3 regions of the Streptomyces asiaticus genome follow, and region 2 is predicted to be linked to each of the others. Evidence: riboswitches for the same ligand, from Rfam matches in the RefSeq annotation. Region 2 holds a riboswitch; each other region holds the start of a gene.
The links. A riboswitch is a leader RNA that binds a small molecule or an ion and turns the genes downstream of it on or off. The one in region 2 is predicted to bind S-adenosylmethionine.

Region 1 (4,294 bases), 3.7 Mb from region 2:
TATTCCGGTTCCGGCCACGTAAGCGCCGAGGCGCCATCCCGCGCGGACGCCGAGCCGTGGACGCCGAGGCGCCACCCTCCGCGGACGCCGAGCCGCGGGCGCCGAGCCGTGGGCGACCAGCCGCCGTCACTCCGTGGGCGCCCAGCCGCGGCCCGGCGTCACGCCGCGCGCCGCGCCGTGTACTCCGGGACCTCGATCATCGGCGGCCGCTCCTCGGTGTCCACCGCCGTGGTGCGCGGCTCGAAGCCGTTCTCGCCCCGGTCGAACTGGGTCAGCCGCGGCCGCACCAAGTGGCCCCGGGCCAGCCGTAGCTGCGCGGTGCGGTAGATCGCGGCCGCCATCCGGCCGAGCGCCTGCCCGTCCTGGTGGCGGTGTTTGCGCACCCCGATGTCCACCTGGCCGAGCGCGTCGAGCCCCACCGTGTGCAGCGCGTCCACCAATAGCCCGAGCTCGACGCCGTAGCCGACTGGGAAGGGCAGCCGCTCCAGCAGCGAGCGGCGCGCCGCGTACTCGCCGCCCAGCGGCTGGACGAATCCGGCCAGCTGGGGCCAGTGCAGATTCAGCAGCGGGCGGGCGACCAGTTCGGTGACCCGGCCGCCCTGGCCCGCCATCTCGCCGAGCGGGCGGTCGTACATGCCCTTCACCAGGTGCAGCGTGGGGTCGGTCAGCAGCGGACCGATGATCCCCGAGACAAAGCGCGGTTCGAATTCCCGCAGGTCGGCGTCGATGAAGCAGACGATGTCGCCGCTGGTGGCCAGCAGGGACCGCCACAGCACCTCGCCCTTGCCGGGCAGCGCGGGCAGCCGGGGCAGCAGCGAGTCGCGGGGGACGACGGTGGCGCCCGCCGCCGCGGCGACCTCGGCGGTGCGGTCCGTGGAACCGGAGTCCAGCACCACCAGCTCATCCACCAGCGGCATCGCCTCGCCCATCAGCTCACGCCGGATCGTGTCGGCGATCTCGCCGACCGTGGCCTCCTCGTTCAGGGCGGGCAGGACCACGCTCACCGTCGTCGCCGCGGACCGCTTCGCGGCCAGCAGGCGATCCAGCGGACGGTCGTCGGCAGACCAGGAGCGGCGCTTCAGCCAGCGCTCCACCTCATCCAGCACCTGTGTGTCTCCCTGTTGTGGTCGCTGTGACCCATCTCGCGCATCGGACGGCTACCTCAACCATCCGGGCCTTCGGTTACAGTCTTGAACAACGCACATGGCCGTCGTATGTCGGGGTCGACCTCGACGTTTACCGACGTACTGACGACGCTGGTGCTGACAAACGCCCCGGGTCCGCCCGGTGCCATACCGCTCATCCAGAGGGGCAGAGGGAACGGCCCGTTGAAGCCCCGGCAACCCTCCAGCTGATCTCGCATTCCGCAGCGAGGCTCCCAGCTCGGGAAGGTGCCAATTCCGTCTCGTGGCGAAATGCGTCGCGAGGAAGATGAGGAGAAAGGGCCTCGCCATCCATGGCTGTGCAGTCAGTAGAAAGCTCAACGACCTCCTCCACCTCCGGTGCCTTCGGCCCCGCCGTCGCATTGTCCTGCCGGGAGTGCGGTGAGCGCTTCGAGCTGGGTCCGATCTTCGCGTGTGAGGCCTGTTTCGGGCCCCTCGAGGTCGCGTACGAGCTCCCGGCCGGCGACCCGGAGGGGCTGCGCCGGCAGATCGAGGCCGGTCCGAACAGCATCTGGCGCTATGCCCCGCTGCTGCCCGTCCCCGCGGACGTGGCGGATCTGCCGAGCCTGAACCCCGGCTTCACCCAGCTGGTCAAGGCCGACAACCTCGCCCGTGAGCTCGGCGTCACCGGTGAGCTGCACATCAAGGACGACTCCGGGAACCCGACCCACTCCTTCAAGGACCGGGTCGTCGCCATCGCCGTCCAGGCCGCCCGCACCTTCGGCTTCACCACCCTCTCCTGCTCCTCCACGGGCAACCTCGCCGGCGCGGTGGGCGCCGCGGCCGCCCGCGCGGGCTTCCGCTCCTGCGTCTTCATCCCGCACGACCTGGAGGCGGGCAAGGTAGTCATGGCCGCGGTCTACGGCGGTGAGCTGGTCGGCATCGAGGGCACCTACGACGACGTCAACCGTTTCTGCAGCGAGCTGATCGGCGACCCTGCGGGTGAGGGCTGGGGCTTCGTCAACGTCAATCTGCGGCCGTACTACGGCGAGGGCTCCAAGACCCTGGCGTACGAGATCTGCGAGCAGCTCGGCTGGCGGCTGCCGGACCAGATCGTCGTCCCGATCGCCTCCGGCTCCCAGCTCACCAAGATCGACAAGGGGCTGAAGGAGCTGATCGCGATCGGTCTGGTCGAGGACCGGCCCTACAAGATCTTCGGCGCCCAGGCCGAGGGCTGCTCCCCGGTCTCCGCCGCCTTCAAGGCCGGCCATGACGTCGTCCGGCCGCAGAAGCCGCGGACCATCGCCAAGTCGCTGGCCATCGGCAATCCCGCGGACGGCCCGTACGTCCTGGACATCGCCCGCCGTACGGGCGGCGCGGTGGAGGACGTGAACGACGAGCAGATCGTCGACGCCATCAAGCTGCTGGCCCGCACCGAGGGGATCTTCGCGGAGACCGCGGGCGGTGTGACCGTCGGCGTGACCAAGAAGCTGATCGAGGACGGTCTGCTCGACCCGTCCCTGACGACCGTCGTGCTCAACACCGGCGACGGCCTCAAGACCCTCGACGCGGTGGCCCCCACCACGGGTCCCTCCGCCATCATCCGCCCCACCCTTGACTCGTTCCGAGAGGCTGGCCTCGCATGAGCGTCAACGTCCGAATCCCGACCATCCTCCGCACCTACACCGGCGGTCAGGCCGAGGTCCCGGCCGAGGGCGCGACCCTCGCCGAGGTCCTGGCGGACCTGGAGAAGAACCACGCGGGCATCTCGGCGCGCGTCCTGGACGACACCGGCAAGCTCCGCCGCTTCGTGAACGTCTACGTCAACGACGACGACGTCCGCTTCGCCGACGGCCTGGCCACGGCGACCCCGGACGGCGCCGGGATCTCGATCATCCCGGCGGTCGCGGGCGGCTGCTGACCTCGCGCCCCCCTCCTCACCTTTGGCATCGCCCCGTCCGGGGACAACCGGACGGGGCGATTCCGTGTGTGGAATCGCGATACAGTTGCCCGGATTCCCCGACGGCTCCGGGGTCGGAGCCACATATGAGAACTCGTCAAGTTGTGCGTAAAGTGTGAGCGCGAATTGTCGGGTTGGTTCCTTGTGTCCGGCCCGGCTTGCCCGAACTTCACATAATTTCTCACTTTTAACCGTTCGGCCGTGCCCAGAATTCTCGTCCGATTGACCTGTTGCAGAGGGCGTTGGGACGGATACATTCAGCGGCGGTCGACGCGTTCCGGCGCACACCCCCCACATCCGGGGGGTGAGGTCTGACCCGGGTCCGCGGAGTGCGGTCCTGCGCAAGGGCCAGCAATAGGGGAGTTAGGAATGGCTCAGGGCACCGTCAAGTGGTTCAACGCGGAGAAGGGGTACGGCTTCATCGCGGTCGACGGTGGTGCGGACGTGTTCGTCCACTACAGCGCGATCCAGATGGACGGGTACCGCACCCTCGAGGAAGGCCAGCGGGTCGAGTTCGAGATCTCGCAGGGTCAGAAGGGCCCGCAGGCCGACATGGTCCGCGTGGCCGTAGGCTGACGCGCCGACGCGACGCAGCTGAAACGAACAAATCTGAAGGGTCCGTGCCCCGAACAGGGTACGGACCCTTCGGCGTGTCCGCGCTGATCATCAGCGGCTTGGCGCAAGGGCGCATGAGTGCAATGCCGCTTGCACTCGATGGGTCCGAGTGCTAATCATTGGCGTTAGCACTCTGACGTTGAGAGTGACAGAAGGACCGGGTCGGTGAGGCCCGCCAGGCCATGCGGGGTAAGGAACCGCGCGGCAGGCAGGTCGTCCGTCGCGGGCGCCAGCGCGGTCCGGAGCAATCCACCCCGTCTCTGGGAGGACCACTTCACATGGCCAAGATCATCGCGTTCGACGAGGAGGCGCGGCGCGGCCTCGAGCGCGGGATGAACCAGCTCGCCGACGCCGTCAAGGTCACCCTCGGCCCCAAGGGCCGCAACGTCGTCCTCGAGAAGAAGTGGGGCGCCCCCACGATCACCAACGATGGTGTGTCCATCGCCAAGGAGATCGAGCTCGAGGACGCGTACGAGAAGATCGGCGCCGAGCTGGTCAAGGAGGTCGCGAAGAAGACGGACGACGTCGCCGGTGACGGCACGACGACCGCGACCGTCCTCGCCCAGGCGCTGGTCAAGGAGGGCCTCCGCAACGTCGCCGCGGGTGCCAACCCGAT
Region 2 (4,294 bases):
CGGCGAGCCAGATGCCCTTGAGTTTGCGCTGGTCCTCGTAGCCGAGGCGGTGGCCGTCGTCGAGGTCGAAGGCCACGCGCTGGAACCGGCCGGCCGGTTCGGAGTCCGCCCCGCAGACCAGCCGCCCGGTCATGCCGAAGTGGAGCACGACCGTGGGCCCGTCGGTGGGGGCGATCAGCCACTTGCCGTGGCGGCGCGGTGCCGCGAAGCGGCGGCCCTTGAGGTCGCGCTTCAGCCGCTGCGCGGTCACCCCGTGCAGCACCCCCGGATCGGCCACCTCCGCCCGCTCGACGCGGCGGCCCTGGGCGCAGGAGGCGAGCGTCCGCCGGAACCCCTCGACGTCCGGAAGCTCGGGCATAGCGTCAGGCTACGCCCGGGGCTTCCGTCGCGCGTTGCGGAGAGCGCCCCCGTTCGGGGGTCTTCATCGGATAAAGTACCTCATCATGCGATTCATTCGCGCCGCCCAGGGGGTGAGCGGTCGCAGCCAGACGCTGTTCGCGATCACACGGTGTCTGCCGTTCCTGGTCCTGGCGGCGGTACTCGGCATCGAGCTCTCCCCCGCGCACACCCTCTACACCGGCCCCCTGCTCTCCCCGGCGCCGGCGCTGGCGGCGGTGACCATGGGGCCGGTCGGCACCGGCGGGGTGGCGGTCCTGGCGGGCGTGGTCAGCGCGATCACCGCCATCCACAACGACGCCTGGGGCACCCCGCAGCTGTACACCAATCTGCTGGCCCTGCTGGTGGTGGCGGTGGCGAGCGTGGCGACCTGCGCGGTGCGGGTGCGCCGGGACCGCGAGCTGGCCCATGTCCGCCGGATCGCCGAGGTGTCCCAGAACGTGGTGCTGCGGCCGCTGCCCGCCCGGATGGGCGTGGTGAACACCGCCAGCGTCTATCTGGCGGCCGAGCGCGGTGCGCAGATCGGCGGGGACCTCTACGAGGCGATGTGCACCCGCTACGGAGTGCGGCTGATCGTCGGCGATGTGCGGGGAAAGGGGCTGGCCGCGGTGCGGTCCGCCGCGGCCGTCGTGGGCGCCTTCCGGGAGGCGGTGCACTACGAGCAGGACCTCGCCGAGGTGATGCACCGCTGTGCGGCCGCGCTGGCGCGCGAGGACGAGCTGCTGGACCGCTCCCAGCTACAGGATCCGCGGGAGCTCGAGGAGCAGTTCGTCACCGTGCTCCTCGCCCAGGTGGTGACGGACGATTCGCTGGTGCGGCTGATCAACCGCGGCCATCCGCCGCCCCTGGTGATGCACGAGGGCGAGGTGCGCTCCCTGGACCCGGCGCGCCCGCTGCCGCCGCTGGGCCTCGAGGAGTTCCTCGGCCCTCCCGCGATCGGCGTCGAGACCTTTCCGTTCCTGCCCGGTGACCGGCTGTTGCTGCACACCGACGGGGTGATCGAGGCCCGCAACGACTACGACGAGTTCTTTCCGCTGCAGCGGGCCATGGAGACGCTGGACTGCGCCACCCCGTCCGAGTACCTGGACGGGCTGCGCCACGCCCTGGTCCGGCACACCGAGGGACGGCTGACGGACGACGCGGCCATGGTCCTCATCGAGCGGGACACCGGCGGCGCGGACCGGCCGTTCCGCTGAGCCGTTCGCACCACCTCTGAGCCCGTTGTGCCACGGCGCCGTACATCCGCCGTACGGTCGGCCGGTGTTGGCCGCTTCGGCATGGGTTGACGCCCTCGCGGAGCGCGACGACACTGTCAGGGACGGTCACGATTGTCAGCGCCCACCGTGCGGAACCCCCGCTCAGGTGGGTCATCGGCCCCGGCTCGTTGACAGGCAACCCTTCTCCCGCGACGGGGTGCCCCCGGGTGACGACCAGGTTCCGTCGGCGTGGACGGGACAAGCGCGGTCTCGCTGCCTCGCGAGCCCCCGATGATGGGATCGGTGGAGATGCCCAGGACCGACAGCCACGGGGACGGCGTCCGCCGGCGTTCCCGTCCGTTGTCCCCGCTCCGCCGGCTCCGCCTCCTGACCAGACGGCTGCATATCGATCTGCTGCGCATCTGTAGCGCCTCCAGTCCAGCTCTCTGAGTCGGCCCGAGTCGACACGGTCACCGAGCGCGGCCCCGCGCGCCGGGGTCGGGTGTGTCCCGGCCCCGCCCCGGCGGGTGCCCCGCGCGGGCTTCCCCTCCGTCGTGCCACCGGCGCCGCCCTCGACCGGCGGTGGCCGGGGCTTCCGCCACTGCCTTGGAGAGCCATGTCCGAGACGTTTCCGGTCAGTTCAGGTCCTGCCGCTCTTCTCGACCCCGACCCCTGCTCGCCCCGCCCCCGGATCGCCCCGCCCGCGCCTCCGCACCGCTTCCGCAGCCGCATCGGCGTCGACCTCGCCGGTGGCTTCTATCCGGTGCCGCATCGCTATCGGCTCTACCTCTCCGCGAGCTGTCCGCTCTCACTGCGCGTCTCCATCACCCTCGATCTGCTCGGGCTGCGGGACACCGTGGCCACCACCCTCGTCGGGCTCCCGGAGGACACCCCCGAGGCGTACGCCGCGCTGCGCGGGGCCTACGAGGCCACCTGGCACCGCTACAGCGGACCGGTGGACGCGCCCGCGCTGTGCGACGGCTGGACCGGACGTGTCGTCAGCAATCACACGCCCGACATCCTGCGCGACCTCGCCGGCCATCTCAGCGACGACAGCGGGACCGGACGCCCCCGGCTGCGCCCGGCGGCCCTCGCCACGGACATCGACGCCCTCCGGGACCTGCTCGACGCGGACATCACCCACGCCGCCCGGCAGGCCGGGACGGCTGCCGAGGCGGAGTGCCGGGACGCGGCGCTGGAGCGGCTGCTGACCGCCCTCGGCCGGCTCGACCGCGGGCTGACGGCCGCGCCGTACGCCCTGGGCGAGGAGCTGACCGCCGCCGATGTGGACCTGTGGGTGGCCCTGGTCCAACTCGACACCGAGCACCGGCCCCTCCTGGACGCCGACGCGGCCGACCGGGTCTCCCGCCATGGGCGGCTGCGCGCCTATGTGCGGCGGCTGCACGCCCATCCGGCGTTCCACACCACGCTTCCGGAGGCCCTCCAGGACGAGGTGTCCTGAGTCTACGTCGAGGTGTCCTGAGGGGCGTCACGGTGCGGCGTCAGGCGGGCGGACACGATTTCCAGTGTGCTCCCCCGCCGCGGCCGTTGGCGCCGCTCGGCGGCGCGGCGCACGGCCCGGCGCTCAGGACAGCGCGGCCCGCGCGTCGCCGAACTCGCCCATCGCCCCGGCCACGATGGCCTCCAGACGGGCGTGGTGGGCGCCGCGCCAGTAGACCCGCTCACAGACCGTGCAGCGCGCGAAGACGTCGTAGGTGCGCCGGGTGCCGCGCTGGAGCCGCTCCCGGACCGTCTCCTTGTCGGCGTCCTCCAGTGGCCCGTTGCAGGCGGTGCAGCGGGTCCAGGGTGCCAGGCTCGGGGTGAACCGGCCGAGGACGTCGCGCAGCTGCTCATCGGGGCGGTCGCTGTAGACGTACGCCCCGGCCCACAGCTCGCGACGGCGCAGCAGCCCCCGGTCGCGGGAGAGCAGCACCCGGCGCTGGGCGGCGGAGCGCGCGGCCAGCTCGGGATCGCCGATGTCCTCGCTCTCGTACGCGGCGTCCACGCCCAGCAGCCGCAGCCGCCGCGCGAGGGTGCCCAGGTGCACATCGAGCAGGAAGCGCAGCGGCGCGCCCGGGACCCGCTGGGGGCGGACGACCGGCTGGACCTCCACGGTCTCCCCCGCGCCCGGCACCCGCGAGACGGCGGCCTCCTCGCCGTTCACCAGCACCCTTCCCACCTCGGTGAGCGGCACCCCGAGCGACTCGACCACATGGCCGAGGGTGGAGACGCCGTCGGTGACGACGGCCGTCCAGGGGCGGCGCCGCTCGGGGACGGCGAAGAAGCGCAGCTCAGGAGCGAGGCTGACGTGGATCTCGGGTCCGTTCACACCGCCAGCATGCCAGGCGCCCCCGGCCCGGGGCGACGGCGTTTCGGGGGTCAGGCCGTAGCGGACCAGAGCACCTGCCGGCGAGCAGGTGGCCTCCGGCACGGTCGTGGCCATGATCGGAGCGGAGTGACCGCGCCCCGGGGCCGAGCGGGACCTGTACCCGTCCGTACGTGCGCCGCGGTCCGGGCGGCGGCCTGGTCGTGGCCGAGCCCGATCCGGACGCCATGGTCCACGCGACAGCGGTCCATCTGCGCTACCGCAAGGTCGGCCCGCAGGCGCTGTTCGAGGCGCGCACCGCCCTCGAGGTGGCGGCGGTCCGCGGCGCGTCCGAGAACATCGACGAGGCCTCATCAATGTGCTGACGCAGCTGAGC
Region 3 (4,294 bases), 6.3 Mb from region 2:
TCTACTCGGTCACCGGCGCGCACGATCTGATCGCGATGGTGCGGGTGGCGCGGCACGACGACCTCGCGGACATCATCACGGGCCAGATCAGCAAGCTCCCGGGGGTGGCCTCGACCGAGACTCACATCGCCTTCCGGACGTACTCGCAGCACGACCTGGAGGCGGCGTTCGCGATCGGGCTGGACGGCTGAGGGCGTCCGGCGGCGCGTGACGCCTGCGGCGGGCTGCTCCCCTCCCCGCCCCTTCCCACAACTGGGGCTCCGCCCCAGACCCCGGCCGGACATCTGGATGCGCGCGGACGCCCGCGCCACCCACGACAGCGACCGCCCCCTTACCCCCGCGGAACCGGGACTCCGCCCCAGGCCCCAGCCGGACGACCCGGAAGCGCACGGGCGCCCTCCCAGTCATCCGCCGCGTCGGCGAATCGACCGCGATCAGCCCGCCGGTGCGGGCGTTCGCGCCCTCACCGCCCGCCCCGCGGGCACCCTGGCCCCTGCCCTCACAAGGCGGTCAGCTGATCGCGGGGTCCAGGGGCGGAGCCCCTGGTTGCGGGAAGGGGCGGGGAGGGGAAGAACCCCCGGACACCCCGCAGGGCCCGGCGCTCCCGAACTCTTAGCCCAGGGGGCCCAGGGGGCCCAGGGGGCCCAGGGGGCCCAGGGGGCCCAGGGGGCCCAGGGGGCCCAGGGGGCCCAGGGGGCCCAGGGGCCCAAGGCCCCACGAGGCCCGTTGGGCCTCAGCCGCGGTCCGGGACGCAGCGGCCGTCCTCCGTGCGGTAGCTCCACCGGGCGCCGTCGCGCACCAGCTCCTTCACGGCGCCCACGAACCGCTCCACATGCTCGTCCGGGGTGCCCGCCCCGAAGCTGACCCGGATCGCGTTCAGCGACCGCTCCCCCGGCGCGGCCTCGGGCGCGCCGCACTCGCCCGGCTCGTCGGGCTCGCTGTCCAGCAGGGTGCGGACCAGCGGATGGGCGCAGAACAGACCGTCGCGCACGCCGATGCCGTACTCCGCGGAGAGCGCCGCCGCGAAGTGGGAGCTGTTCCAGCCCTCCACCACGAACGACAGCACACCGACCCGGGGCGCGTCGTCGCCGAACAGCGAGAGCACCCGTACCTCGGGCACCTCGGCCAGCCCGGCCCGCACCTTCTCGATCAGCTGCCGCTCACGGGCGACCAGGCCCTCGAAACCGGCCTCGGTCAGCGCCTTGCACGCCGACGCGATCGCGTAGACCCCGATGACGTTCGGCGAGCCCGCCTCGTGCCGGGCGGCGGTGGTGTGCCACTCGACGTCGACGCCGCCGTCCTCCTTGCGCGTGACCTTACGGCTGGCGCCGCCGCCCGCCAGATACGGCCGGGCCTCCCGCAGCCAGTCCGCCCGCCCGGCCAGCACCCCGGCCCCGAAGGGCGCGTACAGCTTGTGCCCGGAGAAGGCCACCCAGTCGATGTCCGCCTCGGCGATGTCCACGGGGTGGTGCGGGGCCAGCTGTGCGGCGTCCAGGACGATACGGGCGCCGTGGGCGTGCGCGGCCGCGGCCAGCTCCCGCACCGGCCACAGCTCACCCGTCACATTGGACGCGCCGGTCACGCACACCAGCGCCGGGCCCCCGGCGCGCCCCGCGAGCGCCTTCTCCAGCGTCTCCACCGCCTGCCGCGGGGAGCGCGGGGCGCTGAGGTAGCGGACGGTGACGTCTTCCCGCTGCTCCCACGGCAGCAGCGAGGCGTGGTGCTCGGTCTCGAAGACGAAGACCTCGGTGCCCCGGGGCGCCACGGCGGCCAGGAGATTGAGCGAATCGGTGGTGGAGCGGGTGAAGACGACCTGGTCGTCCTCGCGGCAGCCCAGGAAGGCGGCGACATCCTTACGGCTGTTCTCGAAGAGGTCGGTGGACAGCTGCGAGAGGTAGCCCGCCCCGCGGTGCACGCTGCCGTAGTACGGCGCGTAGGCGGCGATGTCGTCCCAGACCCGCCGCAGCGCGGGGGCGCTGGCGGCGTAGTCGAGCGCCGCGTAGGTCACCTCACCGCCGGTGACCAGGGGCACCAGGACATCGCTGCCCAGCACGGGCAGCGGCTCACAGGCGGCGGCAGCGGAGACGGAAGCAGGTGCGGAGGCGGAAGCGGGTGCGGAGACGGAAGCAGGTGCGGAGGCGGTGGCAGCAGGGCGCGCGGACATGGCGAGGTCTCCCGAAGGGGTCGGAGGAATGCGTGACGCGCACGGAAACGGCGGCGGCGGGCCGGCCGTAAGGGCGCGGAAAATCGCTCGACGCACGGCTGTACCGCGCGGAGCACATTGAGGAGAGACGGGCCGCTCGGCCCTAGCGCATTCGCTGCATCACGGAAGAACTCCCTCGACCACCAGGACCCCTAGTGCGAGGGGTCCGCGCTTGCCGCCGGCCTCGCTGCCTGGCGGCCTGGTCATCACCCGGGGCACCCCGCCACGGACGGAGGGTTGCCGGACAGCGGGCCGGGGCCGTAGTCGCTGTCGCTCGTGACCTGGGCAGGAGTATGCCATGTCAGACGCCGGCGCTCATGTCCTGTCCGCATCCCGGACAGGACATGAGCGCCGTAGGGACCCGCGCAAACAGAGGCAGAGCCCCGATCCGGGGTCTGGGGCGGAGCCCCAGTTGTGGGAAGGGGCGGGGAGGGGAAAGCAGCCCGCCGCAGGCGCCAGGGCCCGCCGGGCCCCACTACGCGTGGGTGGCCCGGACCCATCGCTCCAGGACGTCACGCGCCGCGCCCGAGTCGATCGACTCGGCGGCCCGCGCCACGCCCGCCCCGATCCGGTCCGTCAGCGGCTTGTCCCCCGGCTCCCGCTCGAGCGCCACCAGCGCCGCCGCCGAGTTCAGCAGCACCGCGTCCCGGACCGGGCCCCGCTCGCCCGCCAGCAGCCGGCGGGCCACATCGGCGTTGTACGAGGCATCCGCGCCCCGCAGGGCCTCCACGGGGGCCCGCTCGACGCCCACGTCCCGGGGGTCGAAGGTCTCCTGGCGCACGGCGCCGTCCCGGACCTCCCACACCTGGGAGGTCGTGGTCACCGTGAGCTCGTCCAGCCCGTCGTCGCCCCGGACGACCAGCGCGGAGGATCCGCGCTCGGCCAGCACCCCGGCGATGATGGGCGCCATACGGGCGTCGGCGACCCCGGTCGCCTGGGAGGTGACCTTCGCCGGGTTGGTCAGCGGGCCGAGCAGGTTGAACGGGGTGGCGACGCCCAGCTCGCGGCGGGCCGAGGCGACATGCCGCAGCGACGGGTGGAACTTCACCGCGAAGCAGAAGGTGATCCCCGCCTCCTCGGCGACCTCGACCACCCGCTCGGGGGTGATATCCAGATTGACGCCGAGCTTCTCCAGCACGTCGGAGGCGCCGCTGGCGGAGGACGCGGCACGGTTGCCGTGCTTGACCACCCGCGCGCCGGTACCGGCGACGACCAGCGCGGACATGGTGGAGATGTTGACGGTCTTGGCGCGGTCGCCGCCGGTGCCCACGATGTCCACGGTCGCCCCGGGCACCTCGATCACCCGGGCGTGCTCGTACATGGCGCGCACCAGACCGACCACCTCGGAGACCGTCTCGCCCTTGGCGCGCAGCGCGATCGCGAAACCGGCGATCTGGGCGTCGGTGGCCTCGCCCCGCATGATCCGGTCCATGGCCCAGGCGGTGTCCTCGGCGTCGAGGTCCCGGCCGGCGATCAGCGAGCTCAGTACGTCCGGCCAGGTGCGGGCCGTCGCGGTGCTGTCGCCTCCGGCGGGGGTCACAACGTCCATGGTCCGCTCCTGGATCCGTGGGGGTGGGCAGGGAAGGGGTCCGCGCACTTCAGCGGCCCGTCGCAAGCCTATCGGCCGCACGGCCGGGGCCCCGGCCGGACCGTGCGGTCCGGGCCGGGGCCCTGGTCTGTGGCGTAGCTGTATGAAGAAACCGGTCGCTGAAGGGTTACCGGGAGATCAGTGGTGGCCGTGGCCGCTGGTGATCTCGTGGTACTCCTCGCGGGTCGGCTTCGGAATGACGTTGTCCCCGCCGTAGTAGCCCTTGGAGAGCTTCGAACGGAGCTTCTGGGAACGCTTTATCTTCCGCTTGACCCCGTTCTCGTCGACCTCCGGGCCGATCTCGTAGGGCTCGGGCTGGTCATGCTGGGTGAGAATGTGCAGCTGCTCCTGCGCGAGCGGCTCGTGGACCTCGATGAACTCACCGTGCGGCAGCCGCTTGATGATGCCGGTCTCACGGCCGTGCAGCACCTTGTCCTTGTCGCGCCGCTGGAGGCCGAGGCAGATCCGCTTGGTGGCGATGAACGCCAGGACCGGGCCGACGA

Region 1: linked by a shared signal. The riboswitch ahead of thrC (threonine synthase) and the one ahead of KHP12_RS08850 (glutathione S-transferase C-terminal domain-containing protein) in region 2 are both predicted to bind S-adenosylmethionine.
Region 3: linked by a shared signal. The riboswitch ahead of KHP12_RS36275 (aminotransferase class V-fold PLP-dependent enzyme) and the one ahead of KHP12_RS08850 (glutathione S-transferase C-terminal domain-containing protein) in region 2 are both predicted to bind S-adenosylmethionine.

The regions. Positions count from the first base shown of each region.
Region 1 is NZ_JAGSHX010000006.1:4,071,401-4,075,694, reverse strand. It holds gene KHP12_RS24565 (glucosyl-3-phosphoglycerate synthase) at 159-1,106, opposite strand; SAM riboswitch class I at 1,297-1,438, shown strand; gene thrC (threonine synthase) at 1,457-2,749, shown strand; gene KHP12_RS24555 (MoaD/ThiS family protein) at 2,746-3,024, shown strand; gene KHP12_RS24550 (cold-shock protein) at 3,433-3,639, shown strand; gene groL (chaperonin GroEL) at 3,957-4,294, shown strand, end outside.
Region 2 is NZ_JAGSHX010000006.1:341,789-346,082, forward strand. It holds gene KHP12_RS08840 (Fpg/Nei family DNA glycosylase) at 1-358, opposite strand, end outside; gene KHP12_RS08845 (PP2C family protein-serine/threonine phosphatase) at 444-1,592, shown strand; SAM riboswitch class IV at 1,717-1,863, shown strand; gene KHP12_RS08850 (glutathione S-transferase C-terminal domain-containing protein) at 2,209-3,054, shown strand; gene KHP12_RS08855 (Mut7-C RNAse domain-containing protein) at 3,178-3,921, opposite strand; gene KHP12_RS08860 (hypothetical protein) at 4,092-4,283, shown strand; gene KHP12_RS08865 (FCD domain-containing protein) at 4,277-4,294, shown strand, end outside.
Region 3 is NZ_JAGSHX010000006.1:6,674,049-6,678,342, reverse strand. It holds gene KHP12_RS36280 (Lrp/AsnC ligand binding domain-containing protein) at 1-191, shown strand, start outside; gene KHP12_RS36275 (aminotransferase class V-fold PLP-dependent enzyme) at 734-2,164, opposite strand; SAM riboswitch class IV at 2,367-2,485, opposite strand; gene trpD (anthranilate phosphoribosyltransferase) at 2,679-3,752, opposite strand; gene qcrB (cytochrome bc1 complex cytochrome b subunit) at 3,930-4,294, opposite strand, start outside.